Regions from separate parts of the Hymenobacter lutimineralis genome, predicted to be linked through region 1. Evidence: riboswitches for the same ligand, from Rfam matches in the RefSeq annotation. Region 1 holds a riboswitch; the other holds the start of a gene.
What was found. A riboswitch is a leader RNA that binds a small molecule or an ion and turns the genes downstream of it on or off. The one in region 1 is predicted to bind S-adenosylmethionine.
Positions count from the first base shown of each region.

Region 1 (5,273 bases):
TCTGGCAAAACCCAGCATTGTGATGAATTGGCACAACGTCACAGTTTCCAAGAAATCAGTAAGAATAAAATTAAGTAATGGTAAAGCCGTAAGCTTTGTAGGAAAGCCGGCGGAGAAATATGAGGTTGATCAGGAAGAGTTCAGTTATGCAGGCAGCATAGCCGCTATTCATAAGTGCCTGGTCCGCTGCCAATACTGGGAATCTTCCAGAACATACATTGTCGATCAGCAGAGTGGTCGGGTCGATACCTTATGGGGCACTCCTGCGCTTTCGTCTGATCTTACCAGAATGGCTTCCTTATACGCTGGTTGGGGTATGGAGGAAATTAACGGAGTGCAGATATATAAGATGGTAAATGGAAGGGTAAAGCCATTAATAACCATTGATCAGCAGGATTGGATACCAATAGATTTATGTTGGAGCGGTAGCCAAGTAGTGCTTTTAAAAGTAGTCCCGGCAGCAGTTGCCGAAAAGGAAGCGGGGCAGTTAGCAAGGTTGCCGGCAAGCAAATACAAGTACCTGCAACTTACGATACGATAGAATGCCTAGCCCCTACGACCATCAAGCCCTACCTGACTTTGAAGCTTGGCAGCAACGGATGCAGCGGAAGCCCACGCTGCTGGGCCGCCTTACCCGCCGGGTGCAAGCGCGACTCAACGCCCTGCTGCCCGAAAAGCTGCACAAGGCCCTCACCGTCGCCATCCAGAAAATGGTGCAGGGCGTGCTGTTCGGTTCTATGCACACCACCCGCAAGCCCCTGCCCGATACCGCTCTGGCCGAGCGCGAAGCCCTGGTGCGCACCCGCATCCGCTACTACCGCAACACAGCCGCCGCCGAAGGTGCCGCCACCGGCGCGGGCGGCTTCCTGCTCGGCCTCGCCGATTTTCCGCTGCTGCTCGGTCTCAAGCTCAAGCTCCTTTTCGACGTAGCCGCCCTCTACGGGCACGATGTACGCGACTTTTCCGAGCGGCTGTTCCTGCTGCACATCTTTCAGCTGGCCTTTAGCTCCCAGCACACCCGCAACGAAATCTACCAGCGCGTAGCTACCTGGGAAACCTACCGCCACACCCTGCCCACCGATGTCAACGAGTTCGACTGGCGCACCTTCCAGCAGGAGTACCGCGACTACATCGACCTAGCCAAGCTGGCCCAGCTCATTCCCGTCATCGGGGCGGCCGTGGGAGCGGTGGCCAACTACAAGCTGGTCGAGCAGCTCGGCGAAACTGCCATCAATTGCTACCGCCTGCGCTGGTTTGCGGCCGAGAAGGAACAAGAACGACTACCATAAATACGCGTCATGCTGAGCGTAGCCGAAGCATCTCGACCGCTTCGTTGCAATGGCAATTGATTAGTAAGAGGTAGAGATGCTTCGCCAAGCTCAGCATGACGGTCTATTAGGTCATAAAAAGGCCCCGGTGTTTCCGTCGGGGCCTTTTTTATGCGTGAACCAGCAGCTTAGCTTTTGCCTTGCTGAGGAGCCGCCATGTGCTGGCGGTGAGCTTTGCGCTTCTGCATCCGCTCGGCCTGCAGCTGGGTGTATTTGGCATACTGCTCGGCACTCAGGATTTGCTTAAGCTGCGCTTCGTAGCGCTGCTTGCTGGCTTTCATGGCCGCGTGGTGCTGCTTTTTGTCGGCAGGAGCGGGGGTGGTGCCGGCCTGGGCCTTGTGGGCCTGCATTTCCTGGAAACGGGCCAGGTGCAGCTGGCGAACCTGCGTAGTTTGAGCGGCCGAAAGGTTCAGCTTCTCGGCCATTTTCTTGGCGGCTTTGTCGGCGCGCTGCTCGGGCGTGAGGTTGGCTTTCTGGCCTTTATGGCCGCGGTGCATTTTAGCCGGTCCAGTTGGAGCCGAGGTGGTTTGGGCCGACGCTACGCCAGCGGAAAACGAGAAGGCAAGAAGGAGGACAAGAAGCTTTTTTTTCATGACGAGAGAAGAAGTGAATTGTACAACTGAGGAGAAGAAGCCCGCGTCCAGCTGAAACAGCAAAACCGGCTTCGATGGGGTGGTTTGCAACTCCGGTGCCAGTTTCGGCGAAATCAGGCTAAAACTCCTTCTGAAAAAATTTAAATTTTCGGGTTAAACTTTCACCCTGAATTATCATCGGGTAGAGCAGGATCTTGTTTAGCAGGGCATTACGTCCGGCCAAGGCTTGAAATTGCGACTGAGGTGGCGGTTTGCAGGCCGGAAATTCCGGGGCTACCTTTGCGGTATCAATTCTTTCTAGCCCGAAGGATTGTTTTTATACAGAGGCGCCGAGAGACAGGCTCGACGACGCGCCGGCAACCACCCGCACTCCGCGGAACGGTGCCAACTCCTGACCATATAAAAACAAGTTGCCGTGGACTTTTTGCCTCGCCGTACTGCTCTGCCTATCGTTTCTGCTGCCTTCGTGTGCCTGACTGGTGCTGCTGAGGCTTGTTGTAGCGCGCGGTGTTGTTGCTGAGCTAACCTGCCTGCGGGCCTGAGCTAGCCGTTGCCGGCTCCTTTCTCTGTTTTTCCTGTTGCGCAAATGCCCCGGTCGGATTAGACTGGCTGGGCTGGTCTGTTTTGCAGCTGCCAGAAACCAGGTTGCGCCATTTTCTTCACTTACCCGGGAAGCTCAGGCTTCTCGCCACCCCTGTTTATGCTTAAAAAGTCCCTGGAACTCCTGCGGCTGGAAGCCGCCGAAACCGGCGCGGGCACGCTCAAACGTACCCTCAACGGCTTCAACCTGATTGCCATCGGCATCGGGGTTATCATCGGTGCGGGTTTGTTTTCGCTAACGGGTATTGCGGCGGCCAACAACGCTGGTCCGGCCGTTACGCTTTCCTTCGTGGTAGCGGCCGTGGGCTGCGCCTTTTCCGCCCTGTGCTACGCCGAGTTTGCCGCCATGGTGCCGGTAGCTGGCTCGGCCTATACCTACGCTTACGCCACTATGGGCGAGTTGTTCGCCTGGATTATCGGCTGGGATTTGGTCCTGGAATACTCGGTGGGTGCTGCTACGGTGGCCATCAGCTGGTCGCAGTACCTACTCAAGTTTCTGAGCAAGTATGGCATTCATCTGCCCCCGCAGCTGGTGATGTCGCCGTTTGAAACGGCCGCGCTGGCCGATGGCAGCACCGTGCACGGCTTCGTGAACGTGCCCGCTATGCTCATCGTGCTGGCCATTACGCTCATCATCATCCGCGGTACCTCGGGCTCGGCCTGGTTCAACGCGCTGGTGGTGACGCTGAAGGTGGCTGTGGTGCTGGTGTTCATTGCCCTGGGCTGGCAGTACATCGATCCGGCCAACTACCAACCCTACATCCCGCAGAATACCGGTGTATTTGGGGAGTTTGGCTGGAGCGGCATTCTGCGCGGGGCGGGCGTGGTGTTCTTCGTGTTCATCGGCTTTGATATTGTGGCCACCATGGCCCAGGAAACCAAGAACCCCCAGCGCAATATGCCCATCGGCATCATCGGTTCTTTGCTCATTTGCACCGTGCTGTTCGTGCTCTTTGGCCACGTGATGACGGGCCTGGCCAACTACACCGAGTTCAAGAACAGCGCCGCGCCCGTGGCCATTGCCATCGAGAAAACGCCCTACGCCTGGCTTTCCTCGGCGGTTATTCTGGCCATCATCATCGGCTACACCTCCGTCATTCTGGTGGACTTACTAGGTCAGAGCCGGGTGTTTTTCTCCATGGCCAAGGACGGGCTGCTGCCCCCGGTTTTCGCCCGCATTCACGAGCGGTTCCGCACGCCCCTGCAGTCGAACCTGCTGCTCGGGCTGTTCATTGCTTTGTTCGCGGGCTTTGTGCCCATTTCGGTGGTAGGTGAGATGACGAGCATCGGCACGCTGCTGGCTTTCGTGATGGTGTGCGCGGGCGTGCTCATCATGCGCAAAAAAGAGCCCGACGCGCCCCGCGGCTTCCGCACCCCGCTGGTGCCACTAGTGCCCATTCTCGGCATCGTCACCTGCTTGGTTATGATGTTATCCTTACCCTGGGAAACGTGGCTGCGCCTGGCTGTGTGGCTGGCCATCGGACTGGCTATCTACTTCGGCTACGGCCGCAAGCACAGCAAGCTGGGGCAGCAAGCGGCGCAACGAGCGGGCTAAGCAAGCAGCTGAAGTGAATTGACAGCTACGGGCTGGGGTGAAAACCTCGGCCCGTTCTGTTTTATGCCGGGGCGCTACTTAGCTTTACTCCCGATTTAGTTTCACTTATCAGTTTATTGAATGGCAACAACTGTACTTGAGTCGCCGACCAAAGCCCGTAGGCCACCAGCTTACCCCACCATCAAAGAAAGCTGGGCGTTTCTGGGGTGGTATCTGCTCGTGATGCTGGGGGGCGGTATTCCCCTATTACTGCTCTGCGAAAAAGTCCTGCACCTTTCCCTGGCCTCCGGTCTGGTTATCATGACGGTAGTTGGTAATCTGGCCTTGCTGGGTATTATGCGCTGGCAGGCCGGCCGGCGCTGGCTGCCCATCAGGCTGCGCGGGCAGGAGCAAATGTGGCTGTACGTGGCGCTGCCTGTGCTGGTGCTGGCCATGCTTCTGGTGATTTCTCTCGTGGATTTGCTGCACCTGCCTAACAGGGCAGATAAAACGTTTAAAGACCTGGCGAAAAGCCCGATCTTGGCTTTTGTGAGCCTGTGTCTGATGGCGCCCATCCTGGAAGAGCTGCTGCTAAGAGGGGTTCTGCTGCGGGGGCTCCTGCGCAACTACCCCGGGCGGCCGTGGCTGGCTATTGGCTTATCAGCAGTGGTTTTCGGCCTTATCCACATCAACCCGGCGCAGGTAGTGGCTACAGCATTAATCGGCCTCGTGCTGGGGTGGCTCTACTACCGCACGCAGTCCCTGTGGCTGTGTATGGCCGGGCATGCCCTGAATAATCTGCTGGCTTTCGCGGGCATGATGAGTGGCAAGGAGCTGGAGGAAAAGTCGGCCGTGGAAGCCTTTAGCTCCTGGGGAGCATACCTCGGAGCGGTAGCACTAAGTGCGTTGGTGCTGTACTGGTTGCTGCGGCGGATTCAGCGTACCACAGTGCCTGCGAATTCGGCTTCCAATCCAGGAGAATCTGCGGGTGAAGTCACATTGCCGGAAGCTGGTTGATACGATACCCGATTATAGTTAAAAAGCCTCACCAAGAATTTGGTGAGGCTTTCTGCTGCGTGTTAGGTACGTCACGATGCGCTCTGCTTTTATAGAAACAGCTTGCGCAACGACCACAGGCTCCACACAATGACCATCAAGCCCACGCCCACGAACATCCAGCGCGTGGGAATACGGCCGGCGAGACGGGCAGCAAAGGGC
Region 1 covers NZ_VTHL01000007.1:84,040-89,312, forward strand. Annotated here, with positions in the region: gene FY528_RS08645 (hypothetical protein) at 1-541, shown strand, start outside; gene FY528_RS08650 (EcsC family protein) at 543-1,289, shown strand; gene FY528_RS08655 (DUF4890 domain-containing protein) at 1,457-1,921, opposite strand; SAM riboswitch class I at 2,235-2,327, shown strand; gene FY528_RS08660 (amino acid permease) at 2,622-4,076, shown strand; gene FY528_RS08665 (CPBP family intramembrane glutamic endopeptidase) at 4,197-5,072, shown strand; gene FY528_RS21740 (TSUP family transporter) at 5,162-5,273, opposite strand, start outside.

Region 2 (5,273 bases), on a different contig from region 1:
AGTAGCAGCCCGGGCCAAACAAGCCGGGCCACCAAGCCAGCACATCGGAGTTGGCGGTCAGGGCGTGGCACACCCAAATGACGTTCGTGCCTTCAGCGTTCAGGCGGCCGTAGGTATGGTAGGCTATCTGAACGTGGGGAAGAAGTGCTCCGCTTTCCAGCGGCAGCGGATGAGGAAGAGTATATAGGTGTGGTTGGGAGGTCATATACGACGGTAACAAAAAGCCCCAGCCGGGGGCTGAACCAGCAAGTGCCGAAGGTAAGTAGCTTACCCACCACCTGCGGTTGCGAACTGCCAATTCAGCCCGAGCCGGGGTAAAGAAGCCGGCCGGTACGCGGGGTTGCGGCTTGTGTGCCGGTACTGCGGCAGAAAAGGCCAAAGCCCGGCTGCTCTATTCGGGCAGCCGGGCTTCTTCCTGTAAATAGACTTAGACCTCCAGTGGAGCCGCGTGCTCCGTTTCGGGCTCTGGCAGCAGCGTGCTGTCGGCACTTTCCAGGGGCGCGGCATTCTTCACCGCCTCAAACGCCTGGGCCAGATCAGCGCGGATGTCGTCGAAGTGCTCGATGCCCACTGACAGGCGGAGCAGCGTGGGCGTCACGCCTGCGGCCTGCTGCTCGGTTTCGGAGAGCTGCTGGTGCGTGGTAGCCGAGGGCTGGATGATCAGCGTTTTGGCGTCACCTACGTTGGCCAGGTGGCTAATGAGTTTCAGGCTGTCGATAAACTGCGTAGCCGTTTCCTTGGAGCCTTTGATGGCAAAGGTGAGCACCCCGCCGTAGCCGCGCTTCAGATATTTCTGGGCCAGGCCATGGTAAGGGCTGCTTTTCAGACCAGGGTAGTTCACGGCTTCTACCTGCGGGTGCTGCTCCAGCCACTCGGCAATCTTCAGCGCATTTTCTACGGTACGCTCTACGCGCAGGCTCAGGGTTTCGAGGCCAATGAGTAGCTGCCAGGCATTGAAAGGGCTTTGCGAGGGACCAAAGTCGCGCAGGCCTTCTACCCGGGCCCGGATGATGAAGGCAATGTTGCCAAAGGGGCCGTTCTTGCCGAATACGTCATTGAACACCAGGCCGTGGTAGCCCTCCGAGGGCTCCGTAAACTGGGGGTACTTGCCGTTGCCGAAGTCGTACTTGCCGCCATCCACAATCACCCCGCCAATGGAGGTGCCGTGGCCGCCAATCCATTTCGTGGCCGATTCTACCACAATGTGGGCGCCGTGCTCCAGGGGCCGGAACAGGTAGCCGCCCGCCCCAAAGGTATTGTCCACGATGAGTGGCAGGTCGTGCTTCTGCGCAATGGCGGCAATGGCTTCAAAGTCCGGCACGTTAAAGCTGGGGTTGCCGATGGTTTCCAAGTACAGGGCCTTGGTATTCTCGTCAATCAGCGCCTCGAAGCTTTCGGCTTTGTCGCCATCGGCAAAGCGCACTTCAATGCCCAGACGCTTGAAGGCTACTTTAAACTGGTTATAGGTGCCGCCGTACAGGAAGGAGGTAGAGACGAAGTTGTCGCCGGCCTGCAGAATGTTATTAAGCGCAATAAACTGGGCCGCCTGCCCCGAGGAAACGGCCAGCGCCGCTACTCCGCCCTCCAGCGCCGCAACGCGCTGCTCAAACACGTCGGTGGTAGGGTTCATCAACCGGGTGTAGATGTTGCCGAACTCCTTCAGGGCAAACAGATTGGCACCGTGTTCGGCATTTTTGAATACGTAGCTGGTGGTCTGGTACAGCGGCACGGCGCGGGCACCGGTGGTGGGGTCGGGCTGCTGGCCGGCGTGGAGTTGGAGCGTTTCGAACTGGAGGCTTTGCGTGGACATAGTTGTGGCTGATTTGAAGGCGGAGGGAAAAGAAACCGGGAGAGAAAGCAGGGAAAAAACGGGCTACGAAGACACGTAGCCGAACCCGTATCGAATCTGAAAAGCGGCTGATTAACAGCGGGTCAGGTTAGGCGATACTGCCACAGTGCGTTGAAAAGCGGCAACACTGGGCTGTGCAGGGCAGGGGGAAAGCTGAGGCCGGGAGGCTAGCAACAGCAACAACACGCGCCGCAACAGGGGCGCATTCGCATTCGCTCGGTAGTTGGGCCAAAGGGCGCCACGCGGAAACCCCAGGGCTGAGCGGCAAGTAAGGCAGCAGCCGGAGCGGTGGGGAAGGTAGAGGCGAAAGCGAAGGAGTTTTCCATGGTACTCGAAGGTTATATGCCCCGCCGCCGTAAGGCTGGTCGGGCAGGAATTGGCACCTTTCGCGCGGTCGAAGGTTGCCAGCGGGTCACGGAGCCTGTTCTCTCGCCGCTTCTGTATAAATCCTATGAAAACTACCCCGCCGCGAGCGAGGGAGTACCGGGTTGGTATTGCAAAGGTATAGCCATGAATTTGACATATGCAATAGCCCTTGAATTTTTTCTTCAAAAACGAAAAGACCGTGGGTAGCTGAAGTATTGACAGATAAAAAATTGATATTCAGTAAATACTGTTGAAATAGTGCCTTTTTGAAGATAGCAAGGCTTGCAAATTATATGGCTGATACAATAAGGTTACTGTAGCCTCTACAGTGGTTGGGGGATAAAGACAGCTGCTGGTTTAGCACGAAAAGCCAGCAAAAAAGCCACGCTTTGGGGCGTGGCTTTTTTGGATATTAACAGGAAGCCTTCTGGCTTACAGCTTAGGCAGCGTCAGCACTTGGCCTACTTCAATGTGGTCGGGGTTGGCGCCAATAGTGGCTTTGTTGGCATCGTAGATCTGGTGCCATTTGGCAGCGTCACCGTAGTGGTGCTTGGCAATTTTCGAGAGCGAGTCGCCGCTAACTACGGTGTAGGTGTCACCGGTAGCTGCGGTAGTTTGGTTGGCGTTGCCGAAGAAATCAGTATTGCCAGCGGGAGCGGGGTTCGTTACGGGAGTAACTGGCTTTTTTTCGCCTTTGTCGGAAAGGAAATCAAATAGTCCCATGGTGGTGCGAAAGTTTAAAGGTGTAGGGAGAAGTAACCGGCTATCAGGGAGATGCCTGCAGGGTTGCGCTTTCATACGCCGATCGGGGCAATTAGTTTTTGTACCGAGTGGGCGCAAACATCTTCTGCACCTGCGCCGTAAGAGGGGCACAAGTGGCTGGTTGGCTATATAGTGCCAGTTAGCTGCTTACCCTGAACTCTCTCCGTTCACCAACTCCCTATTCTTTCCGATGAAAAATCAAACCAACCCATTCCGCTACCTGGCCGCTTTGCTGGTGCTGGTCGCCTTGTTTGCCTCGTCCTGTGGTAGCAAAGAAGGCAAAGTTGAGGGCGTAAACATGCTCTACGGCACCGACAGCAAAGTCTGGAAAACCGACAAGGAGCTGAGCGCCACTGGCGACAAAGTAGCCCAGACGGATGCCCAGGAAGACGAACGAATTACGTTCTACGCCAACGGTCAGTACAACATGGCCTCGCCCGCGGGCAGCACGGCCGGCAAATACACTTTCGACCAGGGAACCAATAAAATCACGATGACGCCCGATGGCGGTGCCCAAAGCAACACCTTTGACGTAGTAACCTTGACCGACGACAAGCTTACGCTGAAGAGCCCCGCGGGGGCCGAGCTGCGCCTCGAAAAAGAATAACCTTTGCTGCCAGGTTTAAAAAAGCAGTCTGAAAAACTCGAAAAAGCCCTTCTGCCTCGTGCGGAAGGGCTTTTTTGATATATGGCCGTGCGCCATGCAGCTTTTACCCCGTCGGATGGCTCACCTAAGCAAGCCAACTCGGCACCACTTGGTAGCTTACGGCGCATTAGCTTTTATTCCCTGGCCTTCTACGCCCAATCATTACCTCTACCGCTGGCTGCTAACCTTGCTGTGTAGTACCATTGCCACGATTTGCGGAGCGCAAACTGTTCCCGCCAGCTCGGCAATGGCTGCGCACCCCATTCGCAGCATTAGTCCTACAGATACCGACTTCGGTGACCTAGAATTTTTGCGCCAGGAAATAGGCGGCGCCCGGGGAGTTATGCTGGGGGAGCCCACCCACGGCGAAGGCAACGTGTTTGAGGCCAAAGTCCGGCTGCTACAGTTTCTGCAGGCGCGCTTGGGCTTCACCACGGTGGCTTTTGAAAGTGGCTTTTATGAGCTTGATAGAGCTCAGCGGGCTATGGAGGCCGGTACTTCGGCCGCTGAAGCCATCGACAACAGCGTGTTTGGCGTGTGGACCAGCACCCGCGAATTTCGGGAGGTGCTACCGCTGCTAGGGCCCGGTAAACTAAAAGTAGCCGGGTTCGACTACCAGCTGAGCGGAGCTTACCAGGAGGAACTGCTGGAAGAGCTGGAAATGTTGCTCAAACCCGAAAAAGGAGCCGACGGCATTGCCTACGACTACCTCGACGAGTGCCTGAGCATGATGGGGGAGCATTTCCTGTTTCCGCCTTCTCACCAGATTCAACTCTTCGATCTGCAGCTGGGCAAAGCCCGCCGTTTGTTGGAAAAAGTGGCGGCTGGTTCTGATGCTAAACGCCGCGAACGGGCAACCTTCTGGCTTCAGAACCTACGTAGCCTGCAAGCCGCCGCCCACGACTACGCCGCTAACGACCCCGGCGTGAAGGACTCCACCGAGTTTAAAGCTGCCGACAGCAACCCCCGTGATGCGCAGATGGCCGCCAACCTGCTGTGGTATCTGCGCCAGCATCCGCAGGAAAAAGTAGTCTGCTGGGGTGCCCTGCCGCATCTGTCGAACAAGGTGGAAAAGCTCGACGATGCGGAAATCAAAACCTATAAGCCCATGGGCCGGGCCGTGAAAGCTGCTCTGGGTGAAGATGCTGTGTATGTGCTGGGCACGCTGGCCGGTGGCGGCACCCATGGCTTTTTGGGCATGGGCGGCTACCAAACCGTACCAGTGCCGGCCGCGGGCACTCTGGAAGCCGAGCTGCTGGCCACGGGCCAGGAATACGCTTTCGTGAGCCTGAAGCACGATGCGCCCGGCAAAGTGCTGACCACCTATGCCTTCGAATACAAGCCCCAAACCGGCCCGTGGAGTGAAGTAGTGGATGGGTTCCTGTTCCTGAAGTCGGTGAACCCGCCGCACGGGGCCGCGCCGGCCGTAGCGGCGGAGCCAGCCGAAACCCCGGCAAAACCCAGCGAAGTTCCAGTTGCTCCTGGCCGCCTGAACCCGGCGGCTCGGCCTATTGGGAAAACGGGGGCTGCCCTGACGCTTAATGGTACGGTGCTCGACCGCAAAACGGGCCGGCCGGTGCCGTTTGCAACGGTAGCCGTGCCCGCCCGGAGTGCAGGAGTAACGGCTAATGCGCAGGGGAGCTTCCGGCT
Region 2 covers NZ_VTHL01000002.1:175,753-181,025, reverse strand. Annotated here, with positions in the region: gene FY528_RS03065 (homoserine O-acetyltransferase family protein) at 1-205, opposite strand, end outside; gene FY528_RS03060 (O-acetylhomoserine aminocarboxypropyltransferase/cysteine synthase family protein) at 428-1,810, opposite strand; SAM riboswitch class I at 2,185-2,298, opposite strand; gene FY528_RS03055 (LysM peptidoglycan-binding domain-containing protein) at 2,648-2,938, opposite strand; gene FY528_RS03050 (lipocalin family protein) at 3,168-3,584, shown strand; gene FY528_RS03045 (erythromycin esterase family protein) at 3,871-5,273, shown strand, end outside.
Region 2: it holds a riboswitch for S-adenosylmethionine, as region 1 does, so the genes downstream of both, FY528_RS03060 (O-acetylhomoserine aminocarboxypropyltransferase/cysteine synthase family protein) here and FY528_RS08660 (amino acid permease) in region 1, are expected to answer to the same signal.